Regions from separate parts of the Brevundimonas sp. LF-1 genome, predicted to be linked through region 2. Evidence: predicted binding sites of a transcription regulator. Region 2 holds the regulator's gene; the other holds the start of a gene.
The links. Region 2 encodes LexA, which represses DNA repair genes until DNA is damaged. Its sites were predicted from a motif close to ATGTTCNCNANNTGTTCT; they were not measured.
Positions count from the first base shown of each region.

Region 1: V8F63_RS05685 (putative DNA modification/repair radical SAM protein) is a predicted target of LexA. The motif match lies at 5,515-5,532, and genes of this name have one in related genera.

Region 1 covers NZ_CP146349.1:1,067,501-1,075,171, reverse strand. Annotated here, with positions in the region: gene V8F63_RS05705 (4-hydroxyproline epimerase) at 1-576, opposite strand, end outside; gene V8F63_RS05700 (dihydrodipicolinate synthase family protein) at 681-1,610, opposite strand; gene V8F63_RS05695 (Ldh family oxidoreductase) at 1,743-2,771, opposite strand; gene V8F63_RS05690 (UdgX family uracil-DNA binding protein) at 2,822-4,273, opposite strand; gene V8F63_RS05685 (putative DNA modification/repair radical SAM protein) at 4,273-5,514, opposite strand; tRNA gene V8F63_RS05680 (tRNA-Met) at 6,000-6,076, opposite strand; rRNA gene rrf (5S ribosomal RNA) at 6,134-6,248, opposite strand; rRNA gene V8F63_RS05670 (23S ribosomal RNA) at 6,331-7,671, opposite strand, start outside.
Region 2 covers NZ_CP146349.1:2,544,603-2,552,273, reverse strand. Annotated here, with positions in the region: partial or broken gene gltX (glutamate--tRNA ligase) at 1-1,141, opposite strand, end outside; gene V8F63_RS14060 (DUF4131 domain-containing protein) at 1,200-1,727, shown strand; gene V8F63_RS14055 (ComEC/Rec2 family competence protein) at 1,675-3,291, shown strand; gene lexA (transcriptional repressor LexA) at 3,460-4,164, opposite strand; gene V8F63_RS14045 (S9 family peptidase) at 4,320-5,252, opposite strand; gene V8F63_RS14040 (hypothetical protein) at 5,309-6,424, opposite strand; gene V8F63_RS14035 (autotransporter outer membrane beta-barrel domain-containing protein) at 6,542-7,671, opposite strand, start outside.

The DNA.
Region 1 (7,671 bases), 1.5 Mb from region 2:
CACGTGGCTGACGCCGTTGATCGAAGGCTCGTCCGGGTGCACCGGATGGAAGGCCGCCCGCACCCGTTCGCGCACCAGACCGCTCAGTTCGATGATGCGGCTGGCGCCCAGGTCGTCCAGGCCGGTGTAGGCGCCCTGCGGTTCGACGATGGCGTAGTAGTTGCCGCCGTAAGACACATCGACGCTGAGCGGGCCGAGGCCCGGCACGTCGATCTCGATGCCTTGCGCCGCCAGATAGGCCGGCACGTTGCGGATGCGCACCGAGGTCACCTTATCGCCCTCAGTCTCATAGGCGATGTCCAGAACGCCCGCAGGGACCTCGATCTTCAGCCGGCCCGGCGTGCGCGGCCGGATCAGGCCATGCTCCAGCCCGAAGGTGATCATGCCGATCGTCCCGTGGCCGCACATGGGCAGGCAGCCGCTGGTCTCGATGAACAGGATGCCCGCGTCCGCATCCGGCAGGGTCGGCGGATACAGGAAGCCTCCGCTCATCATGTCGTGGCCGCGCGGCTCGAAACACAAGGAGGTGCGGATCCAGTCGTAGCGGCTCAGGAAGTCGAGCCGCCGCTCGGCCATGCTGGCCCCTGACAACAGGGCGCGCCGCCGGCGACCAGGCGAACCGGGTTGCCGGCGGTATGACCGTCGATGCAGAAAAAGACGTCGCGCATCTGGGCTCCCGATCAGGTGATCTTGGTGGCCTTGCCCGAGCCGATCGGGCGCGTTTCCGCCGCCTTTTCGACCATGGCGATGACCTCGGCGCGGCGGGCGCCGGCCAGCGGCATGCGCGGCATGCGGACCCGTTCGTGACCGCGACCCATGATCATCTCGGACAGTTTGATCGACTGGACCAGATCCGCAACCGAATCCAGGTGAAGCAGCGGCATGAACCAGCGATAGATCTCAAGGGCGCGGGCGATGTCGCCGACCTGAACCGCCTTGACCAGGGCCACCGACTCTTCGGGGAAGGCGTTGGTCAGGCCCGAGACCCAGCCCTTGGCGCCCAGGATCATGCCTTCCAGCGCCACGTCGTCCAGGCCGACCATGACCGAGTAGCGGTCGCCCAGCTCGTTGAAGATGTCGGTGATGCGGCGCGAGTCCGGGGCGCTTTCCTTCAGGGCGACGATGTTCGGCACGTCCGACAGGCGGCGCAGGTCGTCGTTGTTCAGCGTCTGACGATACATCAGCGGGTTGTTGTACAGCATGTTGGGCAGGCCGCTGGCGGCCGCCACGGCGCGGAAGTGCGCCTCGAGCTCCGCCGGCGTCGGCACATAGACCATGGCCGGCAGCACCATCAGGGCGTCCACCCCGATGTCTTCGGCGTCCTTGGCGTAGGCCTCGGCCCGCGCCGTGGTCAGTTCGCTGACCCCGGTGATGATCGGCACCCGGCCGTCCACGACCTCGACCGCCGCCTTCAGGACAGCGCGCTTTTCTTCAGGCTCCAGCGAGTTGTTCTCGCCCACGGTGCCCATGACGATGATGGCGTCGACGCCATCACGGATCAGGCCGTCCAGAACCTTTTGGGTGGAGTCGAAATCGACCCCCAGGGTCTCATTGAACTGCGTGGTGGCCGCCGGAATCACCCCGGTCCAATCCAACTTCATTCCCGCCATGTGCTGCTCCCTCCCGAGCTTGCTTATTTCGTATACAGTATATGATTAAGCCGGAAGCGGTGACCGATCAAGGCCCTGGAAGACCTTTAAAAATCCGCTCTCACGCCTGCTGGTCGGCTTGGCCGCCTCGGGTCAGAACCCAAGGGCCATGATCTGGTCGTACAGGACTTTGGGGGTGCGCACGCCGTTGGCCAGGCTGCGCGCGCGGGCCTCGTACCGGCGCTGCGACGGCAGGCGCGCGCCCTGGTCGGCGAAGGCCGCGAACAGGGCCTCGGCCCGCGCCGCGTTGGCTTCGGGATCTCCGCCGCCCATCAGGTCCGGATCAAACGCCAGGATCAGTTCGCCATGCATGGGCGCCGCCCTGGCGCCGTCGTCGAAGGCCATCGATTCGCGGCTGGTCAGGTCGCCGATCAACGGGCCCGCCATCAGCTCGATCATGGTCGACAGGGCCGAGCCCTTGTGCCCGCCGAAGGTCAGCATGGCGCCGTCCAAAGCCGCGCGCGCATCGGTCGTCGGCCGCCCCTCGGCGTCGACGCCCCAGCCCTCGGGGATCGACTTGCCGGCGATGTCGTGCAGCGCCATGTCGCCGCGCGCGATGGCGCTGGTGGCGAAGTCGAAGACATAGGGGTGCGGCCCCGGACGCGGCCAGCCGAAGGCGATCGGATTGGTGCCCAGAAGGCCGCGCTTGCCGCCCGCGGGCGCCACCCACGAATGGCTGGGGGTCATGGCCAGGGCCGCCACGCCCATGCCGGTCAGGTGTTCGATCTCGGGCCACAGGGCCGAGAAATGGAAGCAGTTGTTGATGACCAGCGCCGCCACCCCGACCTCCTTGGCCTTCTGCGCCAACAGCGGGGCGGCGCGTTCAAAGGCCAGCAGGGAATAGGCGTAACGGGCGTCGGCGCGCACCAGGGCGGGCGAGGCGTCGGTGATGACCGGCTCGGCGTCCAGCGACATCTTGCCCGAGCGGATCGTCATCACACAGCCGGGGAGACGATAAAGCCCGTGCGAGGCGCACTCGTCCCGCTCGCCCGCCGTGATGGCCCGCGCCACCGCCTCGGCGTGCGGAACCGACAGCCCCGCCCCCGTCAGCACCCGTCGCGATAGGGCGAACACCTCGTCAATCGACAAGGCGACCGTTTCCTGGGCCTCAAACACGCTCATATCGCTCTCCCGCAGCACAATCGTATACGATATGGGCGCGGGCAAAAACTTCAAGCCCGTTTGGCGTCCGTTCTCTTAAGCGCGTGCCTGGCGACGGCTAGGTCAGCCAGAAAACGCCTTCGTTCCTCGGCGCGCAACGCCGGATCGGGCAGGCGCAGCAGGTAGGACGGGTGCACCGTCAGCAGCACCCGCGCGCCGTCCTCGGTCGTGAGCACGCGGCCGCGTTCGGCCTGGACGGCGGGCTTTCTCCCCAGCACCGCCAGCCCCGCCGTCGCGCCCAGAGCCAGGATCAGCTCCGGCCTGACAAGGCGCCGTTCATGATCCAGCCACCAGCGGCAGACCTGTACCTCCCCCGCATTGGGCGTCTTGTGCAGCCGACGCTTGCCGCGCGGCTCATGCTTGAAATGCTTGACCGCATTGGTGAGGTAGAGCTCGCCGCGATCAAGTCCCGCCTCTTGGAACGCCGCATCCAGAAGACGCCCGGCGGGGCCGACGAAGGGCCGACCGGCCAGGTCCTCCTGATCGCCCGGCTGTTCTCCCACGACCATCAAGGCCGCACGCTTCGGTCCCTCCCCGCAAACGCCCTGGGTGGCGTCGCGCCACAGCGGACAGCGGCGGCAGCCCTGAACGCCGCGCGCCAGCTCGTCCAGACTGTCGGGGACCAGATCATCCGTCGCCGCGCGATCCACCGACGGCGCGCGAACGCGCTGGAACCGGTCATTGGGCGTGGGCGCGGGCTGGTTCACCATGGCCTCCGTGCGAACCGACGCGGCGGCGGTGAGTTCCGGGATCAACGCCGCCTCGGGCAGGTTCTTCCAGTAACGCTTGGGCATTTCCGACCGCATCGCCTGAGGCCGCAGCCGCGCCGGATTGAAGGTCGAGGCGTAGTAGGTGCGCCAGAAATCCTCCACCGCGTCCTCGGCGGGCGCCTGGGACTGATCGGCGGGCGGGCCGAAGGTCAGAAGCGTTCCGTCCCAGTGCGCCGCCCCGTCCGGCGTCAGGATCGACCACCGCATGGCGCTGTACCGGCGCGCGAAGAAGGGCGCCGTCGCCTGCAGCACCCGATGGGCGGGCTCGAACCACGCGACCCAGCGCTCGCCCGCCTCGTCTTGCGCCTGTCGAAAGCGCACGAAGGCCTTCATCTTGTGGGCGGCGCGGCGCACCGCCTTCACCCGATCCGCCGCCTCGGCCACGTCCCGGTCGGACAGGACGGCCATCAGGTTCGGCTGATCCTTCAGCCGCCACAGCAGGCGATACATCAGGTCGAAGCGATCCTCGGACCGATGCTGGATCAGTTGCGCCGCCGTTTCCAAGAACGCGCGCGGCGCGGTGAAAGCGCCTTCGACCTCAGGCAGGGTGCCGCCCTCGTCGAACAGGCCGCCCCCAGTCGCGCCCACGGCGAACTTCACCCGGCCCGGCTCGATGTCGGCCAGCCGCAGCCGCCGCGCCGCCTTGCGCCAGCCGTCGAAATCCAACGGATCGGCCAGGACCGCCGTGCGCATCAGAACAGGCTCAACTGCTCGGGCTTGCGCTGCGGCGCCAGGCGCGCGCGCAGGTCGGCCGCGTCCGTCAGACCGCCGGGCGTCCAATCCAGCGCCGTGATCCACGGCCGCACCGCCTCGATCGACCGCGTCAGCCGACCCACATCCTCCAGCCGCAAAGTGCGATGCCGCCGCACGGACAGGATGCGGTCCACCGCCTTCACCCCCAGGCCCGGCACTCGCAGCAGGGTTTCGCGCGCCGCCCGGTTCACGTCGACAGGGAAGGCTTCGCGGCGCCGCAGCGCCCAGGCCAGCTTGGGATCGACGGCCAGATCCAGCATGCCCTCGTCGGTCCCCTCCCCGATCTCGGGCGCAGTGAAGCCGTAGAAACGCATCAGCCAGTCGGCCTGATAGAGCCTGTGTTCACGCATCAGCGGCGGCTTGGTCGGGGGCAGCAGGCTCGAGCCGTCGGGAATGGGGCTGAAGGCCGAATAATAGACCCGGCGCAAGCCATAGCCGCCGTAAAGGGCGGCGCTGCGGGCCATGATCTCCGTGTCCGGCGCGCCGTCGGCGCCGACGATCAACTGGGTCGATTGACCGGCCGGGGCGAAGGCGGGCGGGCGCTTACGGTCCCGCTTTTCCGGCTTGGCCTCTTCCAGCTTCAGCCGCACCTGCCCCATCGCCTTGCGGATCGTCCGCGCGTCCTTCTCGGGGGCTAGACGGCCCAGGGCCTCGTCGCGTGGCAGCTCGATATTGGCGGACAGTCGGTCGGCATAGAGGCCCGCCAGCTCCACCAGCCGCGCGTCCGCCTCTGGGATCAGCTTCAGGTGGATATAGCCGCGAAAGTAATGATCCTCGCGCAGGCGCCGCGCGACCTCGACCAGCTGTTCCATCGTATAGTCGCCGTTGCGGATCACGCCGGACGACAGGAACAACCCTTCGATGTAGTTGCGCTTGTAGAAGGCCAAGGTCAGGTCGACGACCTCCTGCACCGTGAAGCGCGCCCGCTCGACATTCGACGACACCCGGTTGATGCAATAGGCGCAGTCGTAAATGCAGAAGTTGGTCAGCAGAATCTTCAACAGGCTGACGCACCGACCGTCGGGCGTATAGGCGTGACAAATGCCCATGCCCTCCGTCGAGCCGATCCCGCGCCCGCCAAGGGAGTTGCGCTTCGTGGTGCCGGACGAGGCGCAAGAGGCGTCGTATTTGGCGGCGTCCGCCAGAACCGCCAGCTTTCGTCGAAGATCGATCTGAGCCATGAGTTCATGATATGTTCCACATCAGATCAGGTCCAGCGTCACCGCAGCGCTTTTTTGGTCGAGCGCAAGACTCGTCGCAGCGCCGCCTCGCCAAGGAAAAGCGCCGCCTTGTCACAGGTGATTGAAAAAGTTTGGCCCCGCTCTGACTGACCGGCTTCGCCCGACGAGCCGTCGAACGCGGCAGGGCCCAAAGCTCGCTTGGCCGACCTCAGAGCCGAAATCGATCCAACCGCGGCCGTCAGAACTCAATCCGTCGCCACGCGGTCTCCGTGCAACACCGTCGCAGCGATCGCCTCCATGCCCGTCGCCAGAACGAATGATGCCACAGCGCCAGGAATGGTCGTTCTGCACTGCTAAACCAAGCCGACGTCCCACCGACGCCCAGATAGCCCTGCGGCGTTGCCCTGTGATCGAGCCTGTCGGGTCGAGAGAGGGCATGGATCAGCAAAAACCCCCGGAGCATCAGCTTCGGGGGCTTTTGTATTTGGGTGCGGGAGCAGGATTTGAACCTGCGACCTTCAGGTTATGAGCCTGACGAGCTACCGGGCTGCTCCATCCCGCGGCAAGGCGGTGAGTAAAGGAAGAAGGGTTCGAGATATCATTCATGTGTGTCGGGTAGACCCGGCGGCGACCTACTCTCCCGCGCCTTAAGACGAAGTACCATCGGCTCTGGAGGGCTTAACGACCGAGTTCGGAATGGGATCGGGTGGGGAACCTCCGACAGAGCCACCAGGTCAACCCGACACACACGAATGAAATGAGAAGATATCGTTTTTTGTTTTCGACAAGTAAAAATCGAATGAGTTTTGCTGAGAAACGATCAAGCCGATCGGATTATTAGTACCAGTAAGCTTCACACGTCACCGCGCTTCCACACCTGGCCTATCAACGTGGTAGTCTTCCACGATCCTCAGCGAAGCCTTGTTTTGAGGTTAGTTTCCCGCTTAGATGCTTTCAGCGGTTATCTATTCCATACTTAGCTACCCTGCTGCGCGGCTGGCGCCACGACAGGTCCACCAGAGGTATGTCCATCCCGGTCCTCTCGTACTAGGGACAGATCCTCTCAAGCTTCGAACACCCACGGCAGATAGGGACCAAACTGTCTCACGACGTTCTGAACCCAGCTCACGTACCACTTTAAACGGCGAACAGCCGTACCCTTGGGACCTGCTCCAGCCCCAGGATGTGATGAGCCGACATCGAGGTGCCAAACTTTGCCGTCGATATGGACTCTTGGGCAAAATCAGCCTGTTATCCCTAGAGTACCTTTTATCCGTTGAGCGATGGCCCTTCCACGCGGGACCACCGGATCACTATGGCCGACTTTCGTCTCTGCTCGACTTGTCAGTCTCGCAGTCAGGCTAGCTTATGCCATTGCACTCGACGACCGATTTCCGACCGGTCTGAGCTAACCATCGCGCGCCTCCGTTACACTTTGGGAGGCGACCGCCCCAGTCAAACTACCCACCACGCCATGTCCCGGGACCGGATAACGGCCCTCGGTTAGACGTCAACGACAGTAAGGGTGGTATTTCAAGGATGGCTCCACCAGAGCTGGCGCCCCGGCTTCATAGCCTCCCACCTATCCTACACATACGGTCGCTAACGCCAAGGCGAAGCTATAGTAAAGGTTCATAGGGTCTTTCCGTCTGACCGCGGGAACCCCGCATCTTCACGGGGAATTCAATTTCACTGAGCCTGTGCTGGAGACAGTGGGGAAGTCGTTACGCCATTCGTGCAGGTCGGAACTTACCCGACAAGGAATTTCGCTACCTTAGGACCGTTATAGTTACGGCCGCCGTTTACCTGGGCTTCAGTTCGGAGCTTTCACTCCTCCCTTTAACCTTCAGGCACCGGGCAGGCGTCAGACCCTATACGTCGCATTGATGCTTCGCAGAGCCCTATGTTTTTGCTAAACAGTCGCTACCCCCTGGCTTGTGCCACTCAGTCCTGGTTGCCCAGGGTGAGTCACGCTTATTCCGAAGTTACGCGTGCAATTTGCCGAGTTCCTTCAGCACAGTTCTCTCAAGCGCCTTGGTATGCTCTACCTGACCACCTGTGTCGGTTTCGGGTACGGTCTCTGCTGGAGTTATTTCCAGGGACGACGCCACCGCCGGGAACAATCCAATAAGCCCCGACGACTTATGCCATCCGTCA
Region 2 (7,671 bases):
TTCTCGTTGAGCGCGAGTGGACGCGCCTGCAACACGAATGCCGTTTGATCCGCCAACTCGGGGATGGTCTTAGCGCGATCCTTGACGAAAGGCATGGCCCGCAGCAGCCGTTCCTCGTCGTCCGGCTCCAGGGTGCGGCCGCGCGCCAAATGGGCGTCGAGCGTCAGTTTGGCGAGGCGGTCGTCGTCCGCCAGCCGCAGCCAGTGGGCGTTGACGTGGGCCAGTTTGTCGAAGTCCAGGCGGGCGGGCGCTTTGTTGACGCCCGCCAGGTCGAACCAAGCGAGGGCCTGTTCGTCGCTGAACAGTTCATCGTCGCCGTGCGCCCAGCCCAGACGGGCCAGATAGTTGCGCATGGCTTCGGGCAGATAACCCATGTCGGCGTATTCGTGCACGGCCTGGGCGCCGTGGCGCTTGGACAGCTTGGCGCCGTCGGGGCCGTGGATCAGGGGGATGTGGGCGAAGGTCGGTCGGGCCCAGCCGAGCGCGTCGTAGATCAGGCTCTGGCGGGCGGCGTTGTTCAGATGGTCGTCGCCGCGGATGACGTGGGTCACGCCCATGTCGTGGTCGTCCACCACCACGGCCAGATTATAGGTCGGCGCCCCGTCGGAACGCAGGATGACCAGGTCGTCCAGCGACGCCGATTCCCAGCGCACCGTCCCCTGCACGGCGTCCTCGACGACGACGGCCTGATCCAGCGGCCGACGGAAGCGCACAGTGTGCGGCTTGGCCAGGTCATCGACGCTGGGCTCGCGGTCGCGCCAGGGCGAGACGAAGTCGCGCCCTCGGCCTTGGCCTGGTCGCGCAGGGCCGTGGTCTCGTCGGCCGTCAGGAAGTCGCGATAGGCGTGGCCTGTCGCCAGCAGCTCATTGATCACCTCGCGGTGGCGGTCGGCGCGGCCGAACTGGAAGACGGGCTCTTCGTCGCCGAACAGCTCAAGCCAGGACAGGCCGTCGAATATGGCCTTGACCGCATCGTCCGTCGACCGCTCGCGGTCGGTATCCTCGATGCGGATCAGGAATTTGCCGCCGCGTCCCTTGGCGTAAAGCCAGTTGAATAACGCGGTTCTCGCCCCGCCGATATGCAGGTAGCCTGTGGGCGAGGGGGCGAAGCGGGTGACGACGGTCGATGAAGGGGAGGTCATAGAGGCAGCATCCATAGGGCAGGGTCTTATACGCCCGCCTGTGGGGAAGCGAACCCTTATGGCCCGGTTATTTGCCAGCTTGCTCGCCGACGCGCGGGCGCAGGCCGAACGCTGGCCGCTATGGTCGTCCGTCTGCTTCGGCGCCGGGTGCGCGGCCTACTTCGCTCTGAAGGGCGAGCCGGCGACCTGGCCGCTGGTGCTGGGCGCCGCCGTCCTGGTCGGCGTCTGGATCATCGGTCGGGTCAGAGGCGCGCCGCGTTGGGCGACCCTGATCCTGCTGATGCTGGCCTGCTTCGCGGGCGGACTGGCGGTGGCCAAGCTGAGAACAGAGGCTGTGGCGGCGCCGATCGCGCCTGCGGACATGGCGCCCACCCAGGTCGAGGGCTGGGTCATAGACGTGGACTCGTCCGGTCAGAACGGGGCGCGTGTCGTGGTGGCGCCGGTGCGCGTGCGGGGCCTGACGCCTGAGCAAACGCCCGAGCGGCTGCGCGTGACGGTGAAGGGCGCCGCCGCCACCGGGCGCGCCGATCCGGGTGTTCGGCATCCTGAACCCGCCGCCGCCGCCCGCCAGCCCGGGCGCCTATGACTTCGGCCGCAACGCCTATTTCAAGGGGATGGGCGGGACCCTGTTCGCCCTGGGCCCGACCCGTCCGGCGGTGCTCGCCCCGCCCCCGTGGCGGGTAAGGGCGACGATGAAGGTCAATGCGGTTCGCTATACTCTGGCTGAGCGGATCGTGGCGCGTCTGGGCGAGCGGACCGGCGGGGTGGCGGCGGCCATGACGACCGGTCACGAAACATGGATTCAGGATCCGGATCTGGACGCCATGCGCGATTCCGGGCTGGCGCACATCCTGTCGATCTCGGGCCTGCATATGGCGGTCGTGGGCGGCTTTGTCTTCTTTGCCGCCCGCCTTCTCGTTGCGGCGTGGCCGTGGCTGGCGCTGCGCGTCTCGGGCAAGAAGGCCGCGGCGATCGCAGGGTTGATCGCGGTGGGGACCTATCTCGTCATCTCGGGCGCGCCGCCGCCGGCCGAGCGCGCCGCGATTACCGCGTCGATCGCCTTTCTGGCGATCCTGACGGATCGGCAGGCGGTGACCATGCGGGCCCTGTCGGCGGCGGCTTTTGCCGTGCTCTTGCTGCGGCCAGAGGCCGTCGTGACGCCCGGGTTCCAGATGTCGTTCGCGGCGACAGCGGCGCTGGTGGCGCTTGTCGAGGTCTGGCCGCGCCGTATCCGCGAGTTCGCCGCGCCCTGGCCTATCGTCGCCGCGCAGCGGTTGACCAGTTGGCTGATGGCCGCCTGCGCCGCCAGCCTGGTGGCGGGCATGGCGACCGGACCGTTCGCCATGCAGCACTTCAATCGCACGGCCGTCTACGGGCTGATCGCCAATATGGCGACGGCGCCGCTGGCGGATTTCGTCATGATGCCCGCCCTGGCGCTGGGCGCAGCGCTGGAGCCTTTGGGACTGGGCGCGCCCTTCCTGTGGGTGGCGGGTCAGTCAGTCGACGCCATGCTGATGATCGGACACTGGGCGGCCAGTCTGCCGGGCGCCGTGAAGGCGATCCCCAGCGCTCCTGCGGCCGCCCTGCCGGTCGCCTTTCTGGGCATATTGTTCATGTGCCTGTGGCGGGGGCCGTGGCGGTTTCTGGGCTTGCCGTTTGCGGCGGCTGTGCTGATCTGGCCGCGCCCGGCCCCGCCGGATATCTGGATCGGCGATGGTGGAGCGAATGCGGCCTATCGGCTCGAAAGCGACGCGGTCGTGGTGCGGCCGGCAGTGCGCCAATTCGCCAGCGACCTTTGGTCCCGGCGTCGAGGGCTGGAGCCGGTCGCACGGTCGCCCGAGGGCTGGACCTGCAAGCGTTCCTACTGCGCGCCGGACGGCGAACCGGGGCCGCTGGCGCTGTGGTGGGGCAAGGCGGCGCCGACGCCCGAGCAGCTGGATCAGATGTGCCGTAGCGCGCAGGTGATCAGCGTGCGCGCCGTGATCACAACCCTGCCGTCGTCGTGCCAAGGGCGGCTGGTGCTGGACGGCGCCGACTATGCGCGCGGCGGTTCGGTGGAGTTATGGCGCGACGGCGCCGGCGGCTGGCGCGCCCTGTGGGCGGCGGAAGTGCGGGGACGGCGACCGTGGAGCGGTGGAGGAGCAGAATAGGCGCCGTCTCTTAATCCCGCTCATCCCGGCGGACGCCGGGATCTAGTAAGAGATACGCGTGCTGTCGCTGGCCAGAGGAGGCGAGGGGACAATCAAACGGCCCCGTTTGAAGCCAAAGCACTGGGTCCCGGCGTCGGCCGGGATGATCGGAGTTTATAGGGCTGCGCCTCAGTGATACCGGCGCAGCAGGCCGACCAGCTTGCCTTGAACCTCAACCTGATCAGGGCCGAAGATGCGGGTCTCATAGGCGCTGTTGGCGGGCTCCAGGGCGATGGACTGGCCCTTCTTTCGCAGGCGCTTGAGCGTGGCCTCTTCGCCCTCGACCAAGGCGACGACGATTTCGCCGGAAGAGGCGCTCTCCACCCGCTTGATGATGACCGTGTCCCCGTCGAGGATGCCGGCCTCGATCATGGAATCACCTTCGATTTCCAACAGGTAGTGTTCGCCGGCGCCCAGCATGGACTCCGGGACCGGCAGGCGCTCGCGTTCGTGCTGGATGGCGGCGATCGGGGTGCCGGCGGCGATCTTGCCCAACAGGGGCAGGTCACGAACGTCATTGGCGGCCTCGGCCGCGGCCGGGCGCGGGCCCAGGCCGCCGCCCTCGATCACGTCGGGCTTGAAGGGAGCGCGCCCCTTGGCCGGAGCAGCGGTCGTCGCCTGTTCCGGCAGCTTCACGACCTCCAGCGCGCGAGCGCGGTGGGCCAGGCGGCGGATAAAGCCGCGTTCCTCAAGCGCCGTAATCAGGCGGTGGATGCCCGACTTGGACGCCAGGTCCAGCGCCTCCTTCATCTCGTCGAAGGACGGGGAAACGCCCGTCTCGCGGATGCGCTCATGAATGAACATCAGGAGTTCGTGCTGTTTCTTCGTGAGCATGGCGGCGAATCCAGAACAAGGCGTGAACCGTTGGTGATGTTCTGTAAGTGTTCTGGTTAAAAGTCAACTAACGTCACGCTTGAGGCCCTCAAAGCAGAAACCCGCGCCTGCCGTTCGACGGCGGGCGCGGGCTTCAGGGCTGGCGGAACCTGACCTTAGCGGGCGGGCGTCGCCGGAGCGCCGTCCTTGTAGCGCTCGAACCATTCGATCATGGCGTTCATGCGGGCCGCGTTCTGGGACGGACGGACGGCCAGGCTGTGGCCGACGCCGGGGATCTTCACCAGGGCCGTGGGGACGCCGCGCAGTTGCAGGGCGGTGTAGTACTGCTCCGACTCGCTGACCGGGGTGCGGTAATCCTCGTCGCCGACGACGACCATGGTCGGGGTCTTGACGTTGCCGACCAGCGACAGCGGCGACCGGCGCCAATAGGCCTCCGGGTTCTCCCACGGGAACTCGCCGAACCAGTAGCGGGCGAAGAAGGCCGGGTTGTCGGCCGTCAGCACGAAGCTGGCCCAGTCGATGACGGGCTTCTGGACCACGGCGGCCTTGAAGCGGTCGGTCTTGCCGACGATCCAGCTGGTCAGCACCCCGCCGCCCGAGCCGCCGGTGACGAACAGGCGGTTGGGATCGGCGACGCCCTGGGCGATGACGGCGTCCACGCTGCTGATCAGGTCGTCAAAGTCGTTCGACGGATAGTTGTGGTGGATCAGGTTGGCGAACTCGTCCCCATAGGAGGTCGAACCGCGCGGGTTGACCGACAGCACGGCGTAGCCCGCAGCGGCGAACAGCTGATTGTCGGTGGCGAAGTGCGGGCCATAGGCGGCGAACGGGCCGCCGTGGATTTCCAGCACCAACGGATAGCGCTGCCCCTCGACATAGTCGGCCGGCAGGGTGAGCCAGCTTTCGACCGCGCGCTGGTCGTGAGACGAGGCGACCTGGATGCGGCGCACCTCGCCCAGACGGCGGGCGCTGAGGAAGTCGGCGTTGAGGCGCGTCAGCTGGGTGCTGCGGCCGCCCTTCAGCACATGGACGTCGGCCGGGCGTGTGGGCGTGCCGCGCGTGAAGGCGATGGCGCCGTCGTCGGCCACGGTGAAGTCGCCGCCGGTGTAGGGACGGCCGAAATCGTCGCCCGTCAGGTCTTCGATCAGGGGGTGACGACGCCGTCCAGCGAGACGCGGGCGACCTTGGTGCGGCCCTGATCGTCATAGGCGACATAGACCGAGCGGCCGTCGCGGCTCCACACCGGTGATTTGACCGACCGGTCCAGGTTCGCCGTCAGCACCCGGCTGTTCGAGCCGTCGGCGTCCATCACATAGAGGCGGGTGTTGTGATAGCCCATCCGCTTGTCGTCATAGCCGAGATAGGCGATGCGGCGGCCGTCGGGCGAGGCGACGGGCGAGTTGTCGGGACCGGCGCGGCTGGTCAGGGCGGTCAGGCCGCCCGTCTGCACGTCCAGGGCGAAGACTTCGCTGTCATTGGCCTCGCGCTGCCAGTCGGGGCGACGGTTGGCGCTGAGGTACAGGGTGCGAGAATCAGCCGACCAGGACAGGCCGCCGCCGTGATTGAAGTCGCCGTGAGTCAGTTGGCGCGCGCCGCCGCCTTGGGCGCCGACGACGAAGACGTGGCGGAAACCGGGCTTGAGATAGCCCTGACCGTCCGAGCGATAGGATACGGTGTCGATAATCTCCAGCGGCGGGGCCCATTTGGCGCCTTCCGGTTTGGCCAAAGGCGAGCCGATCTTGGGCTTGTCGCCGGGAACCAGGACCGAATAGGCCAACTGCTCGCCGTTGGGCGACCAGCTTATGCTGGACGGGGTGTTGGGCAGGTTGGTGACGCGGACCGATTCACCCGACGCCATCCAGCGCACGAACAGTTGGGGCGCGCCGCCCTCGGCGTTCGAGATGTAGGACAGGCGCGTTCCATCCGGCGACCAGCGCGGCTGGCGGTGCGAGCCGGCCGAGGCGACCAGCGGCGAGTGCTGGCCCGTCTTCACGTCAATCAGCCAGATGGTCGGACGCATCTGATCGGTCATGATGTCGGCCGTCTGGCGGACATAGGCGATCCGGCTGCCGTCGGGGCTGATCTGGGCGTCGGAGGCGACCTCCATGCCAAACAGGTCCTGGGCCGTGAACAGGCCTCGGTCGGCGGCGGGCAGGGCGGTCTGACCGGCCGGCGCCGTCTGGGCCGGCACCGTTTGGGCCAGCGCCGGGGCGTGGGCGCTAAGGATCAGGGCGCAGGCGGCCCAGGCGAACTTGTTCATATGAATCCCCCTCTGAACTGACAGGGATCATAGGAAGACGCGAGGCGACGACAAGATACGGAAAAGGCCGCCGGAACGAATCCGACGGCCCGTTTTGATCCGAATCCCGAAGAAGAATCAGAACTTGAAGCTGGCCCGCAGCAGCAGGGTGTAGCGGACGTAGTCTTCCAGCAGTTCGGCGTCGCCGGTGATGGCCAGCATCCCCAGCTCGTTGCCCACATTCAGACGGAAGCCCAGGATCGGGCCGCCGCCTTCGATGCTGGCGGGCGTCAGGGTGAAGGCGTCGCCGCCCGAGGCGAAGCGGGCGATGGTGGTCCCGGCGTCGACCGAGAAGTTCTGACGCCAGCCCAGACGGACTTCCGGGCGGATCCAGCCGTCCTTGCCGAAGCCGTAGCCGATGTTGACGGCCGCCACGCCCGAGAACAGGTGGCCGTCGCGCTCGTCGATATCCAGGTCGAACCCGTCGCCGCCACCGCGTTCGGAGCGGGCGTCCTCGCTCAGCGAGAAGTATTCGACATAGGCTTCAGGGCGGACGTTAACACGACCGAAGTGACGCTCGTAAGAAGCCCCGCCCGCTGCGGCCAGGGTGAAGCCGTGCCAGTCGGACTCATTCTTCAGGTTGACGCCCTCGGCGACCAGTTTGCGCGTCGCGCTGAAGGAGGCGTAGCCGCCCGCCGCGCGCGCCCAGGTCGACCAATACTGCCCTTGGGCTCGCCAATAAAGGCCCAGTTCCAGCAGGTTGGCCGACAGCACTTCTTCAGCGGCCGATTCCGGGTCTTCCAGATCGGACGAGGTGAAGGCGGCGGTCAGGCCAAAGGCGCCCATCGAGGTGCCGCGCTCGACGCCGCCCGCCAGGCCGAAGCCCTCCGAGCGGAAGCCGTAGGTGTCCGTCTTATCCTTGTCGGCGTAGAAGTTGATCTCCTGAACCCAGGCGCTGGTTTCGCCCGGCGTCGCCGCGGCGTTGCGGCCGGTCAGGGCGCGGGTCACGGCGTCGACGCCGCTGGCCAGCGACAGCAGGGGGCCGCCCGAGTGCTCGGGCAGCAGCTGCTGATAGACGTTGAAGAAGCCTTCCCGATCCGTCTGGTTCAGCAGGGCCGCGCGGATGACCTCGTTATCGGCCAGCCCGGCGTAGAGCACGTCGTAGGCGGCGGCTTCCGAGTTGATCATCTTGGCCTCTTCGGCCGTGATCCTGCGGGCGTCGATCGACAGTTCGTTGCCGGTCACGTCGCCGATCTCGACGACAAAGG